Regions from separate parts of the Pseudoalteromonas sp. PAB 2.2 genome, predicted to be linked through region 1. Evidence: predicted binding sites of a transcription regulator. Region 1 holds the regulator's gene; the other holds the start of a gene.
What was found. Region 1 encodes FliA, which starts transcription of late flagellar genes. Its sites were predicted from a motif close to CTAAAGNTNNNNNNNNNNNNGCCGATA; they were not measured.

Region 1 (5,976 bases):
GGGTTACACCGTGGTTGATGCAGCTACTGTCGTGGCAACCCATATTAGTCAGCTATTAACAAACAGCGCAGCATTACTATTAGGTCATGAAGAAGTACAGAACCTACTTGATATGTTAGCGAAAAGTCATCCTCGTCTTGTCGAGGGACTGGTTCCTGACGTGTTACCATTGACCACGGTTGTAAAAGTGCTGCAAAACTTACTTAACGAAGGGGTCGCAATTCGTGATATGCGTTCAATTGTTCAGACCCTTGTTGAATATGGCCCACGTAGCCAAGACCCAGATGTGCTAACGGCTGCAGTGCGAATTTCACTGCGCAGATTGATTGTTCAAGATGCGGTTGGTATGTCATCTGAAATCCCTGTCATAACCTTGGCGCCTGAGTTGGAACAGATGTTGCATCAGTCACTTCAAAATGCAGGTGACGAAGGTGCCGGAATAGAGCCAGGACTTGCAGAGCGACTTCAGCAATCATTAAATGAAGCGCATCAAAACCAAGAAATGGCCGGCGAACCTTCGATATTACTAACGTCAGGAATGTTACGCACTGTGTTATCTCGTTTTGTTAAGTACACCATCCCAGGTTTAAGGGTAATGTCTTACCAAGAGGTACCAGACGAAAGACAGATTAAGATTGTCAGCTCAGTAGGCCAACAATAGGATAGTAAAGGGGTTGTACCATGAAAATTAAACGTTTTTTTGCTAAAGATATGCGCACCGCACTGAAAGAAGTGAAAGATGAATTAGGTGTTGATGCGGTTATTATGTCTAACAAAAAGTTAGCGAATGGTGTTGAAATTGTCGCCGCTGTTGATTATGACAAAGCAGCCCCAAAAGCCGAAGCGAAACCGGTGCCTGCACACACAGCGCCACAACAGTCGCATAACTTCGTTAAACCAGAACCTATGCGCGCTAAACCTGAGCCACAAGCCCAAGTTGCAGACAGCCTACAAGCGTTACTAGAGCGTCAAGCCCCACGCCCTCGTTCGCCAGAGCTTGCTTCAATGTTTAATCAATCTGGTATTGAAACGAGTGAACATTATCAGCCAAAAACACACAGTTTTGCGCCGCAAGAGCAGCCGCAATATTCAGCAAAACCTCGCTATCAAGAGCAAGCAGCACCGCGAGTGCAAACACAAGCACATAGCTTAGGTTTTGATGATGATTTAGACACAGGCTTCGACGATTTAGATTCACCAGCAGAACACAAAACGGCCACACCCGCAAGCCACTCAGAAATGGCGACGATGCGTGAAGAAATGAATGCCATTCGTCAATTACTTGAACATCAAGTATCTGGTTTGATGCAGCAAGACATGGCGCGTCGTGATCCTACCCGCGCTTGTATGATTGATCGCCTAGCCGGTATGGGCATTGAGCGTGATGTTGCGGAGCAAATGGCGTGTTTTATTCCTGATGACGTTTCGCGTCAACAAGCGTGGCAAGCCTTATTGCAAATGGTTGAAAACCAAATGCATACAACAAATAATGAAATTTTACGTCAAGGCGGTGTGTACGCTTTAGTGGGTCCTACGGGGGTGGGCAAAACCACCACCGTGGCGAAATTGGCAGCCCTTGGTGCACAAAAATATGGTGCAGATAAAGTCGCGCTTATTACAACAGACACTTACCGTATTGGAGCGTATGAGCAGCTAGCCACTTATGGCCGCATTATTGGCTGTGGTGTGAAACAAGTTAAAGACGCAAATGAATTAGCTGAAGTGTTATACCATTTACGCAATAAGCGTCTAGTATTAATAGACACTGCGGGTATGAGTCAACGCGACTTACGCTTAACTGAGCAACTTAATACATTAATGCGCAATCAGCGTGTCGACATTCGCAGTTATTTAGTGTTAAGTGCAACAGCGCAAATTAACGTGCTACAAGAAACCGTTCGCCACTTTAAAAAAGTGCAACTAAGTGGTTGTATCTTCACTAAGTTAGATGAATCACTTAGTTTAGGTGAGATTATTAGTATTGCGATTCAAAATCGCTTGCCAATAGGGTATCTTACTAATGGTCAGCGTGTTCCTGAAGATATTCGCGTTGCGAATGCAGAAAAACTAGTAAAAAAAGCTGAGCAATTATATTTAAAACGAGCAAAAGCACAACATTCACGACGTCAAGCAGTAGCGTCGAACACAGTAGGGATGTATGATTAACACAGTATTAGATCAAGCAAGCGGCCTGCGCAAAATGAATCAAAATAATAATAGTGGCGTTAAAGTTATCGCTGTCACTGGCGGCAAAGGTGGTGTGGGTAAAACGAATGTGTCACTCAATACCGCGATCGCATTAGGTCAGCTGGGAAATCGTGTATTAGTATTAGATGCCGATTTAGGGTTGGCAAATTGTGACGTAATGCTTGGTTTACGTGTCGAGAGAAACTTATCTCATGTTTTATCTGGTGAGTGTGAACTGGATGAAATTCTTGTCGAAGGCCCAGCAGGTATAAAAATTGTGCCAGCGACTTCGGGCTCGCAAAGTATGGTTGAGTTAACACCGTCAGAACATGCGGGGCTTATCCGCGCATTTAGCGAGCTAAATACTGAGTTTGATATTTTAATTGTCGATACCGCTGCGGGTATTTCAGACATGGTATTAAGCTTTTCGCGTGCAGCGCAAGATGTTGTTGTTGTTGTATGCGATGAACCTACCTCAATTACCGACGCTTACGCCCTAATTAAAGTGTTAAGTCGTGAGCATGGCGTTTACAAATTTAAAATAGTTGCCAATATGGTGCGCAGTATGCGTGAAGGGCAAGAATTATTTGCTAAACTCTCAAAAGTAACGGATCGATTCTTAGATGTGTCTATGGAACTTGTCGCAACCATTCCGTATGACGAGAATATGCGCAAATCGACCCGCCGCCAAAAAGTGATTGTGGAGTTATTTCCAAACTCACCAGCCGCTGTGGCATTTAAAACATTAGCAACGAAAGCAGTTAAGTGGCCAATTCCAAATCAACCGTCAGGTCATTTAGAATTTTTTATTGAAAAACTAGTAAACGGTTAACTATGACAACATCGGTGAATAAAGCGATGGGATATCAATCAGCACAGAATTTAAATGCGATTGTTGAAAAACATGCCTCTTTAGTCAAAAAAGTGGCGTGTCATCTAATTGCTCGTTTACCTGCCAGTGTGCAACTCGATGATTTGATTCAGTCAGGTATGATTGGCCTTATAGAAGCGTCGAAAAATTTTGATGCGAGTAAAGGGGCCAGTTTTGAAACATTTGCGGGTATTCGAATTCGAGGTGCTATGCTCGATGAAATCCGTCGAGGTGATTGGGCTCCCCGTTCAGTTCACCGTAATGCACGCCTTGTCGCTGAAACGATTTCGGATTTAGAGAGTATTTTAAACCGCGAGCCAAAAGACACAGAAGTTGCTGAAAAACTTGATATTACACTGGATGAGTACCATCATATTCTACATGATGTAAATTCCAGTAAGGTACTGGGTATAGAGGATTTAGGCGTTGATGAAGACGTCATCACACCTATGGGGCATGATTTAGCACTAGACAAACCGTTTAATAATGTTAAAAATGAACGGTTTAACCAGTCTCTATTGACGGCTATCCAATCTTTACCAGAAAGAGATGCACTCGTTTTGTCTTTGTATTACAACGATGAAATGAACTTAAAAGAAATAGGGCACATACTCGATGTTAGCGAATCGCGTGTGAGTCAAATACATGGTCAGGCGATGATTAAGCTCAAAGCAAAAATCAATGACTGGATTAATTAGTAGTAAGTAAATAAGGTTCAAACCTCACCGGAGGATGTTTTGGATAAAAACATGAAAATTCTTGTTGTTGATGATTTTTCTACAATGAGACGTATCATTAAAAACCTGTTAAGGGATTTAGGTTTTACCAATGTGCAGGAAGCTGATGATGGTTCAACAGCATTGCCGATGTTGCAAAATCAAGAGTTTGATTTTGTTGTAACAGATTGGAATATGCCTGGAATGCAAGGTATTGATCTATTACGCGCAATTCGTGCTGATGATAGCCTTAAACATATCCCCGTGTTAATGGTGACAGCTGAAGCGAAAAAAGAACAAATTGTTGCTGCTGCTCAAGCGGGTGTTAATGGCTATATCGTCAAACCATTCACTGCTGCGACACTGAAAACCAAATTGGAAAAAGTGTTTGAACGTTTAGGTTAATCTAAGGGGAGAGGCTTATGTCAGCACTTGCTGCGCCTCAAATAAGTTTAGAGCAAGCTCGTCAACTTGTTGAGTATCTTGAAAATGGTGAACAAGAGAAGGCTGATAAGCTGATACTTGAAACAGCATCAAAAGAACAATCAGAGTTGTTTGCTGAAGTCGGTAAATTGACACGACAACTTCATGAAGCACTAAAAAACTTCGATCTTGATACTCGACTCACAGATTTAACAACAGAAGCAATCCCGGATGCAAAGCAGCGCTTGAATTATGTCATGGAAATGACTGAAAGCGCGGCCAATAAAACGATGGATGCCGTGGAAGCGAGTTTGCCTATAGCACAACAGCTCGCTGATGAAATTGCCACGATTAAACCAACGTGGGATCGTTTAATGAATCGAGAAATTGAACTCGGTGAATTTAAAACGTTATGCCACAGCTTAGATAAGTTCATGAATAACTCGCACACCAAAACAGATGAGTTACAAGGCTTGATGACCAACGTGCTAATGGCGCAAGATTATCAAGACTTGACGGGGCAGGTAATACGCCGTGTTATCGAATTAGTGCGCGAAGTAGAAGACAGTTTAATCAATCTCTTAACTGTATTCGGCAGTCAAGACGATGGTCAAATAAAACAAGAAAAACAGGCCATAGACAAAGCACCTGCACAAAGCGATACGCTGGCAGGTCCAGAAGGGCCAATTATTGATAAAGAGTCACGCGATGATGTTGTTTCAGGACAAGATGAAGTTGATGACCTATTATCAAGTCTGGGCTTCTAAGAGGAGAGTAGCTGCATGAGCTTTGAAGTCGATGAAGATATTTTACAGGATTTCCTTGTTGAAGCAGGGGAAATTTTAGAGCTTTTGTCAGAGCAATTGGTCGAGCTTGAAAATAATCCAGATGATAAAGACTTACTAAACGCTATTTTTAGAGGCTTTCACACCGTAAAAGGTGGCGCAGGCTTTTTAAGCATGACTGAACTTGTTGATGCGTGTCATGGTGCTGAAAATGTGTTTGATTTGTTGCGCCAAGGCGTGCGCAGTGTCACACCAGAACTTATGGATGTTATTTTACAAGCCCTCGATACAATCAATGAAATGTTCGCGACAATTCAAAATCGTGAACAACCAGAGCCAGCAGATCAAGCCCTCTTAGACGTCCTACATAAATTAAGTCAACCACCAACAGCAGAAGAGCTCGCTGGTGAAGACACAACCGTAACAGACGAAGTAGCAGAAGAAGTCACTGTTGAGCCTGAACCGGTTGTTGATACACCCGAAGTTACTGCTGATGTCTCTAGTAATATTGATGACGACGATCCGTTTGCATTTGATATGTTATTTGATGGGGGATTGGGTGATACCCAAGCTCAACCACAAAACATAGATGAAATTACTGAAGATGAATTCGAAAGCTTGCTCGATGAGTTGCACGGTAAAGGCCAAGGGCCTGCATCAATCACATCAGACACCATGAGCAGTGACAGCGATGATATTACCGATGATGAGTTTGACAGCTTATTAGATGAGCTTCACGGCGTTGGCAGTTTTGGTGAAGTAAAAGCCGACAAAATTACCAGCCAAGCTCCCGCTGAGCCAAGCGCTCCGGTCGAGCAAAGCCCCCCTGCAGTCAGTAATGAAGGCTCTGATGATGAAATTAGTGATGATGAGTTTGAAGCATTACTTGATGAATTACATGGCAAAGGCAGTGCGCCGCAATCATTAGAGACAGATAAGCCGCAAACGCCAGAAACAACCAAAGTTGAGCCAACAAAACCTGCGGCCCCAGTGG
Region 2 (5,976 bases), on a different contig from region 1:
AGTTTAAAGCAGAAGACGGTTACCGATACGTTGTAAAATTCTATCGTCCTGAGCGTTGGAGCAAAGAACAAATATTAGAAGAGCATGCGTTTGCTTTTGAACTTGCTGATGCAGAAGTTCCCGTCGTTGCGCCCGTAGTAAAGGACGGGAAAAGCCTCTTTGAGCATGATGGCTATTTATTTGCCTTATTTCCCAGTGTGGGCGGGCGTATTTTCGAAGTTGATAACTTAGATCAACTCGATGTATTAGGCCGTTTAATTGGTCGTATGCATCAAGTTGCAAAAGCATCTTCATTTAATTATCGCCCAGTGATCAGTTGTGAAGAATACCTTCAGACAGCTAAAGTTCAGTTACAAGCAAGTAACTTGATGCCAACGTCATTAGAAAATGCTTTTTATACGATTTTGGATTTGGTTATTAAAGAAACCACAGCCCAATATAAAAATGTAGAGACAATTCGATTACATGGTGACTGCCATGCGGGCAATATTTTGTGGGCGGGTGATGCACTGATGTTTGTTGACCTCGATGACAGCAGACAAGGTCCTGCAATTCAAGACTTATGGATGATGCTCAGTGGCGATCGTAACAATCAACTGTTACAGTTAGACACCTTGGTAGCAGCGTATGAAGAGTTTTGTGATTTTGACCACAGCCAGCTGAAATTAATTGAGCCATTACGCGCGATGCGCATGGTGCATTACATGGGGTGGTTAGCAAAACGTTGGGATGATCCTGCATTCCCACGGAACTTTTCATGGTTCGCAGAAGACAAATACTGGGAGCAGCAAATACTCGCGTTAAAAGAACAGCTTGCAGCGCTACAAGAACCACCGTTAAAATTATTACCATAAATTTTTAAAAGATAAGTAAAGACGAGAAAACAATGTTCAAAAAATTAAAATTAAGTCTACTCATTCTATGTTTACCTTTTGCAGCACTGGCAGCTGACTTTGAAGCAGGTAATCAATACGAAGTACTAAACACTAAAAAGAGTGCTACACCACAAGTAACTGAGTTTTTCTCATTTTACTGTCCACACTGTTTTAAGTTTGAACCAGTGGCGAAAGCACTGGCCTCAACGCTGCCTGAAGGCACTGAGTTTGTTAAGAATCACGTTAACTTTTTAGGTGGTGTATCGAAACAAACACAAAGTAACCTAAGTTATGCTTACCTAATTGCAAAGCAACATGGTAAAGGTGAGCAAGTGGCCGACCAAATTTTTCATAGCATTCATATTCAACGTGCACCGCTGCAAAATATTAAAGACGTGAAAGCATTATTGGCGACAAATGGTATTAGCGGCGATGTGTTTGACTCTGAAATTGCTAGCATGCCTGTGATCAGTGCAGAAAAAGCGATGCAAGACAAACAGAATAAATACTCAGAGATGGGGGCGTTAACGGGTGTGCCGACTTTTATCGTGAATGATAAATATAAAATTAATATAAATACCATCAAGAGCCAAGAGCAGCTTGATGCGTTAGTAAAGTTTTTATTAGAACAATAATTTTTGGAGTGATTGAATAATGATCAAATTAGTTAAAGCTGCATTTGTGGCCGTGACGCTAGGTTTCGTTGCCACAGCGAGTGCGGCGCAATACGAAGAAGGTAAGCATTATGAAACAATTGATGCGCGAGCTTCTAAAAAGCCTGAAGTGACCGAGTTTTTTTCATTCTACTGTCCTCACTGTAATACCTTCGAGCCAATTGTTGCTGAGCTTAAGCCAATGCTTAAAGACGGCGTTAAATTTAAAAAGAATCACGTTAATTTTGTTGGTCCTCGTGATCCTGAGATCCAAACAGTGCTTGCGCAAGGTTATGCAACAGCAACAGTACTCCCAAATAGCGATGCGTTAGTTGGTGCAATTTTTGACCACATTCATGGTAAACGTGCGCGTATTAATGAGCTTGCAGATATGAAAGATATTTTCGTATCGCAAGGTGTAACTGCTGAAGATTTTGAAAAGTACTACAACAGTTTTTCAGTACGTACGATAGCAGCGAAAATGAAACGCGACCAAGAGTACTATCAACAAAAAGGAGCCTTAAAAGGCGTACCAACCTTTATTGTGAATGGTAAGTATCGTTTAATCTTAGGTGCAGACTCAGGTATTACCGATGCAAAAAGCATGGCTGAGCTAATTAATTACTTAGCAGCTAAGTAAGAGACTCGAAAATATTATTTAAAAGCTCCGCTCGCGGAGCTTTTTTGTTTGGTGAAGAAATGAAAAAACTTTTAGTGTCGAGTTGTTTACTAGGAAAGCCGGTACGCTATGACGGTCAATCACAAAACTTATTACATCCTGGATTAGAGTCACTGAAGCAGCAAGGGCGTATTGTGTCTTTTTGTCCTGAGGTTGCGGGTGGTCTACCTACACCAAGAGCGCCTGCTGAAATTAGCCAGGGTAGAGTATTAACACAGGATGCGCATGACGTCACCGCAGAGTTTAAAGCGGGTGCACAGCAAGCATTACGTGTATGCAAAGAACAAAGGATTCGGTTCGCACTACTCAAAGAGTCTAGTCCGTCATGTGGACGTAATTATATTTATGATGGAAGTCACACAGGGCAAAAGATTCGAGGAATGGGTTTAACTGCAAAGTTACTTAGTGACAATAATATACAGGTGTTCAGTGAACAACAATTGCCAGCGCTATTGGCTGCGCTGGCAAAAGTTTAAGTTATTTACGCTGTAAAAAGACGCCAGACTCAATATGATGTGTATAGGGGAATTGATCAAAAATCGCAAAACGTTTCACTTCGTGTGTTTTGCAAAGGTGATCAAGATCTCGTTCTAATGTCTCGGGATTACAAGAGATATAGATAATGTTGTCGTAGTTCGCCACCAAATCACAGGTAAGAGTATCCATCCCCGCTCGAGGAGGGTCGACTAAAATTGTTTGGCAGTTATAGCCGTTTAGATCAATACCGTCTAAACGTGAAAAAGTACGTTCGCCTTTCATGGCTTGTGTAAACTCTTCACTCGACATACGAATGATATCTAAATTATCGACTTTGTTTTGAGCAATATTGTACTGTGCAGAATAAACCGATGACTTTGAGATCTCAGTCGCAAGTACTCGGTTAAATGAACCGGCTAGTGCAATTGAAAAGTTACCATTACCACAATACAGCTCTAGCAAATCATTATTAAGGGGCTCACACAACGCTTGTGCCCATTCCAGCATTTTAATGTTCACTTTTGCGTTTGGTTGAGTAAAGCTATTTTCTACTTGCTGATAAATGAGTTCTTTACCATTTACGTTCAATCGTTCAACGACATAGTCGTTCCCAATCACTTCTTTTTGCTTACGTGCACGACCAATAAAGTCGATTTTAAACTGGCTGCTTAATTTTGCTTTAAGCTCTTTAATCGCAATTAGCCATTCATCGTTTAAAGGTTTGTGGTAAAGCAAACTAACAAGAATTTCACCACTTAAGCTAGAGAGGTAATCAATCTGGAATAACTTGCGGCGAAGTACCTCACACCCTTTTAAATTTTCAATCATCACCTGCATCACTTCGCCAACGAGTGGCGCGGCGGGATCAAATTCATCAACGCGAATTTTCTCTTTGCTTTGCTGATCAAACATAATGTGGAATAAATCGTCGCCCTCATGCCACACTCTAAACTCTGCACGTTGACGGTAGTGAATTGGATCAGAGCTGAACACTTCTAATGTGTTTACACCAAAGCGCCTAAACTGTGACGTGATGCGCTGCTCTTTCTCACTCAATTGTGCATCATATTGAGTTGTATCAATTTTTATAACCGCCATGGCTGATTACCTTTTATCTCTTAGCTATTTGTCGGCGCTATTGTAGGGAGCAGAGAGGATTTGTCTAGTTTTGTTATTTATTTTAGTGTCGTTTTTTTATACAAAAAACTTAAGTTATGCGATTTTTGGCCGATAATGAGGTAACCATAAAATGGAGTCGGATCATGAAAATTGGCAACCTAGGCTATATGCCTAATACAAATTTGAATAAATACAATGGTAAACAGTCTGTGCAGCAGCCTACCATTCAAAATCGTCAAGATAGCTATCAACAACGTGGCCGCGAACTGGCTGCAAAAGTACTCGACGATAAACTTGCACAAGCACTTGGTTTACCTAAAGCAGAAGAAAAGAAAGATAAACCCCTGTTTGATTTTGATGAGATCGTTAAAAATGTACTCAATTTTGTTGGTGGTGCGCTGCGTAAAGCAAAAGCAGATGGCGCTGATGATGAAAAGTTAAAAGGCATGTTAGGCGAGGCACGCAAAGGCGTACAAATGGGAATCGATGATGCCTATGATGAACTTAAAGAATCAGGCATCTTAAATGACGATATCGAAGAGGGTATCGAAAAATCGAAAGAAGGTATCTTTAAAGGTATTGATGAGCTTGAAGAAGACTTATTTAATCCTAAACCTAATGCCGTGACGGTTAGCCAAGCACAGTACGTGAGCTTAAGTAATAATGCCGAATATACATTTACCACAGCCGAAGGTGATGAAGTCAGTATTAGCTTTGCAGATGCATATGAGAGCAAGTCCGCTAGTAGCTACAGTAAAAACGGTGACAACGAAGCGTATGTCAGTGAATCGTCACAATCACGTGACTTATCTTTTTCTATGTCAGTGAATGGCGATCTTAATGAGCAAGAGCAGCAGGCCATTAACGAGTTGATGGAAGACTTACAAGGCGTTAGCGAAACATTTTTCTCAGGCTCACTCGATGAAGCCTTTGAACAAGCTAAAGAGCTTAACTTGAGTAATGAGCAGCTAGTCGGTTTTTCGATGGATTTGAAGCAAACCAAAACAGTTGCAGCTATAAAAGGGTACGAAGAATATAAACCAACGCCAGAGAAAGAAGTTGCAGAAAAGGTCGCCCCTTTTAACGATGACTTAAAAGAAGCCTTTAATAAAGCTGGTGATATTGGTTTGCAAAATCAACTTGCCGGAATATTGCAATGGTTAAATCAAGATAAAGAAGAAGTCAGTAAATTGGTTGATTATACCAAAGCGATGTTCGAGCAAATGAATACACTACGTTCAGCCAATGAACAGAACTAGTCTTCGCTTTCTTTTTAGATAGTCACATGGCAAACTGCTTGCCTTTCATGATCCGAGGTAAGTAGTTTGTCAGTCCATATAATGGTGTTTGATTCAGGTATTGGTGGGACAACTGTGCTTGAACAGATCCAAGCTTTGATCCCGAATGCAGATTATAGCTATTTTATGGATAATGCCTTTCTGCCTTATGGTGCGCAAACTTCGCAAACAATCATTCAACGCTTATTAGGGCTATTACACTTTATAGACACGCATGCGTTGCATGTTGATATATTAGTGATTGCCTGCAATACAGCATCGACATCTGCGTTAGACGTTATTCGACACTATACAAGTATTGAAGTTGTGGGGGTTGTGCCTGCTATAAAGCCAGCATGTGCCATAAGTAATACGAAGCACATTGGTTTACTTGCCACGCCCGCGACTACAAAAAGCAAATACACCGAGACGTTAATTTTGACACACAGTCAAGGTACAAAAGTGAGCTTGTACGCTTCGACTAAGCTGGTGGAAATTGCAGAAACACTGTTTCATAGTAAAAAACTACTCAAAGCCGAATTCAACGAAGCAATGGCTGAACTCGCTATTGCAGATGATATTGATGTATTAGTACTCGGATGCACACACTTTCCTTTATTAGCCCATGCAATAAATAACTATTACGACAAACGCGTTAAATTGATTGACTCAGGCCGTGCAATTGCAAATCGTGTCAGTAGTATTATTACAACGCAGCAATTAAATTTAGCAACAGACAAAAAAAAGCCGCTGCACTATTATGCAACGGCTCCGATTAGTCACCAGCAATTAAGCGTAGAGCTTGTTACGCTGATTGATCAGATTCCTCACGGAAACTATTAGACTCGTTCTCTTGTTTTTGTTTTGCTTCACGTACTTTTAAAGTACGTTGTTGG

Region 2: a site for FliA is predicted at 3,891-3,917, ahead of BWD47_RS00385 (DUF5610 domain-containing protein). Genes of this name have one in related genera too.

Annotation. Positions count from the first base shown of each region.
Region 1 is NZ_LYPI01000010.1:214,009-219,984, forward strand. It holds gene flhA (flagellar biosynthesis protein FlhA) at 1-661, shown strand, start outside; gene flhF (flagellar biosynthesis protein FlhF) at 682-2,166, shown strand; gene BWD47_RS09420 (MinD/ParA family protein) at 2,159-3,019, shown strand; gene BWD47_RS09425 (RNA polymerase sigma factor FliA) at 3,046-3,756, shown strand; gene cheY (chemotaxis response regulator CheY) at 3,796-4,179, shown strand; gene BWD47_RS09435 (protein phosphatase CheZ) at 4,197-4,964, shown strand; gene BWD47_RS09440 (chemotaxis protein CheA) at 4,980-5,976, shown strand, end outside.
Region 2 is NZ_LYPI01000005.1:3,210-9,185, reverse strand. It holds gene BWD47_RS00410 (serine/threonine protein kinase) at 1-854, shown strand, start outside; gene BWD47_RS00405 (thiol:disulfide interchange protein DsbA/DsbL) at 887-1,510, shown strand; gene BWD47_RS00400 (thiol:disulfide interchange protein DsbA/DsbL) at 1,530-2,168, shown strand; gene BWD47_RS00395 (DUF523 domain-containing protein) at 2,228-2,683, shown strand; gene trmA (tRNA (uridine(54)-C5)-methyltransferase TrmA) at 2,685-3,782, opposite strand; gene BWD47_RS00385 (DUF5610 domain-containing protein) at 3,947-5,062, shown strand; gene murI (glutamate racemase) at 5,129-5,923, shown strand; gene BWD47_RS00375 (RNA-binding protein) at 5,886-5,976, opposite strand, start outside.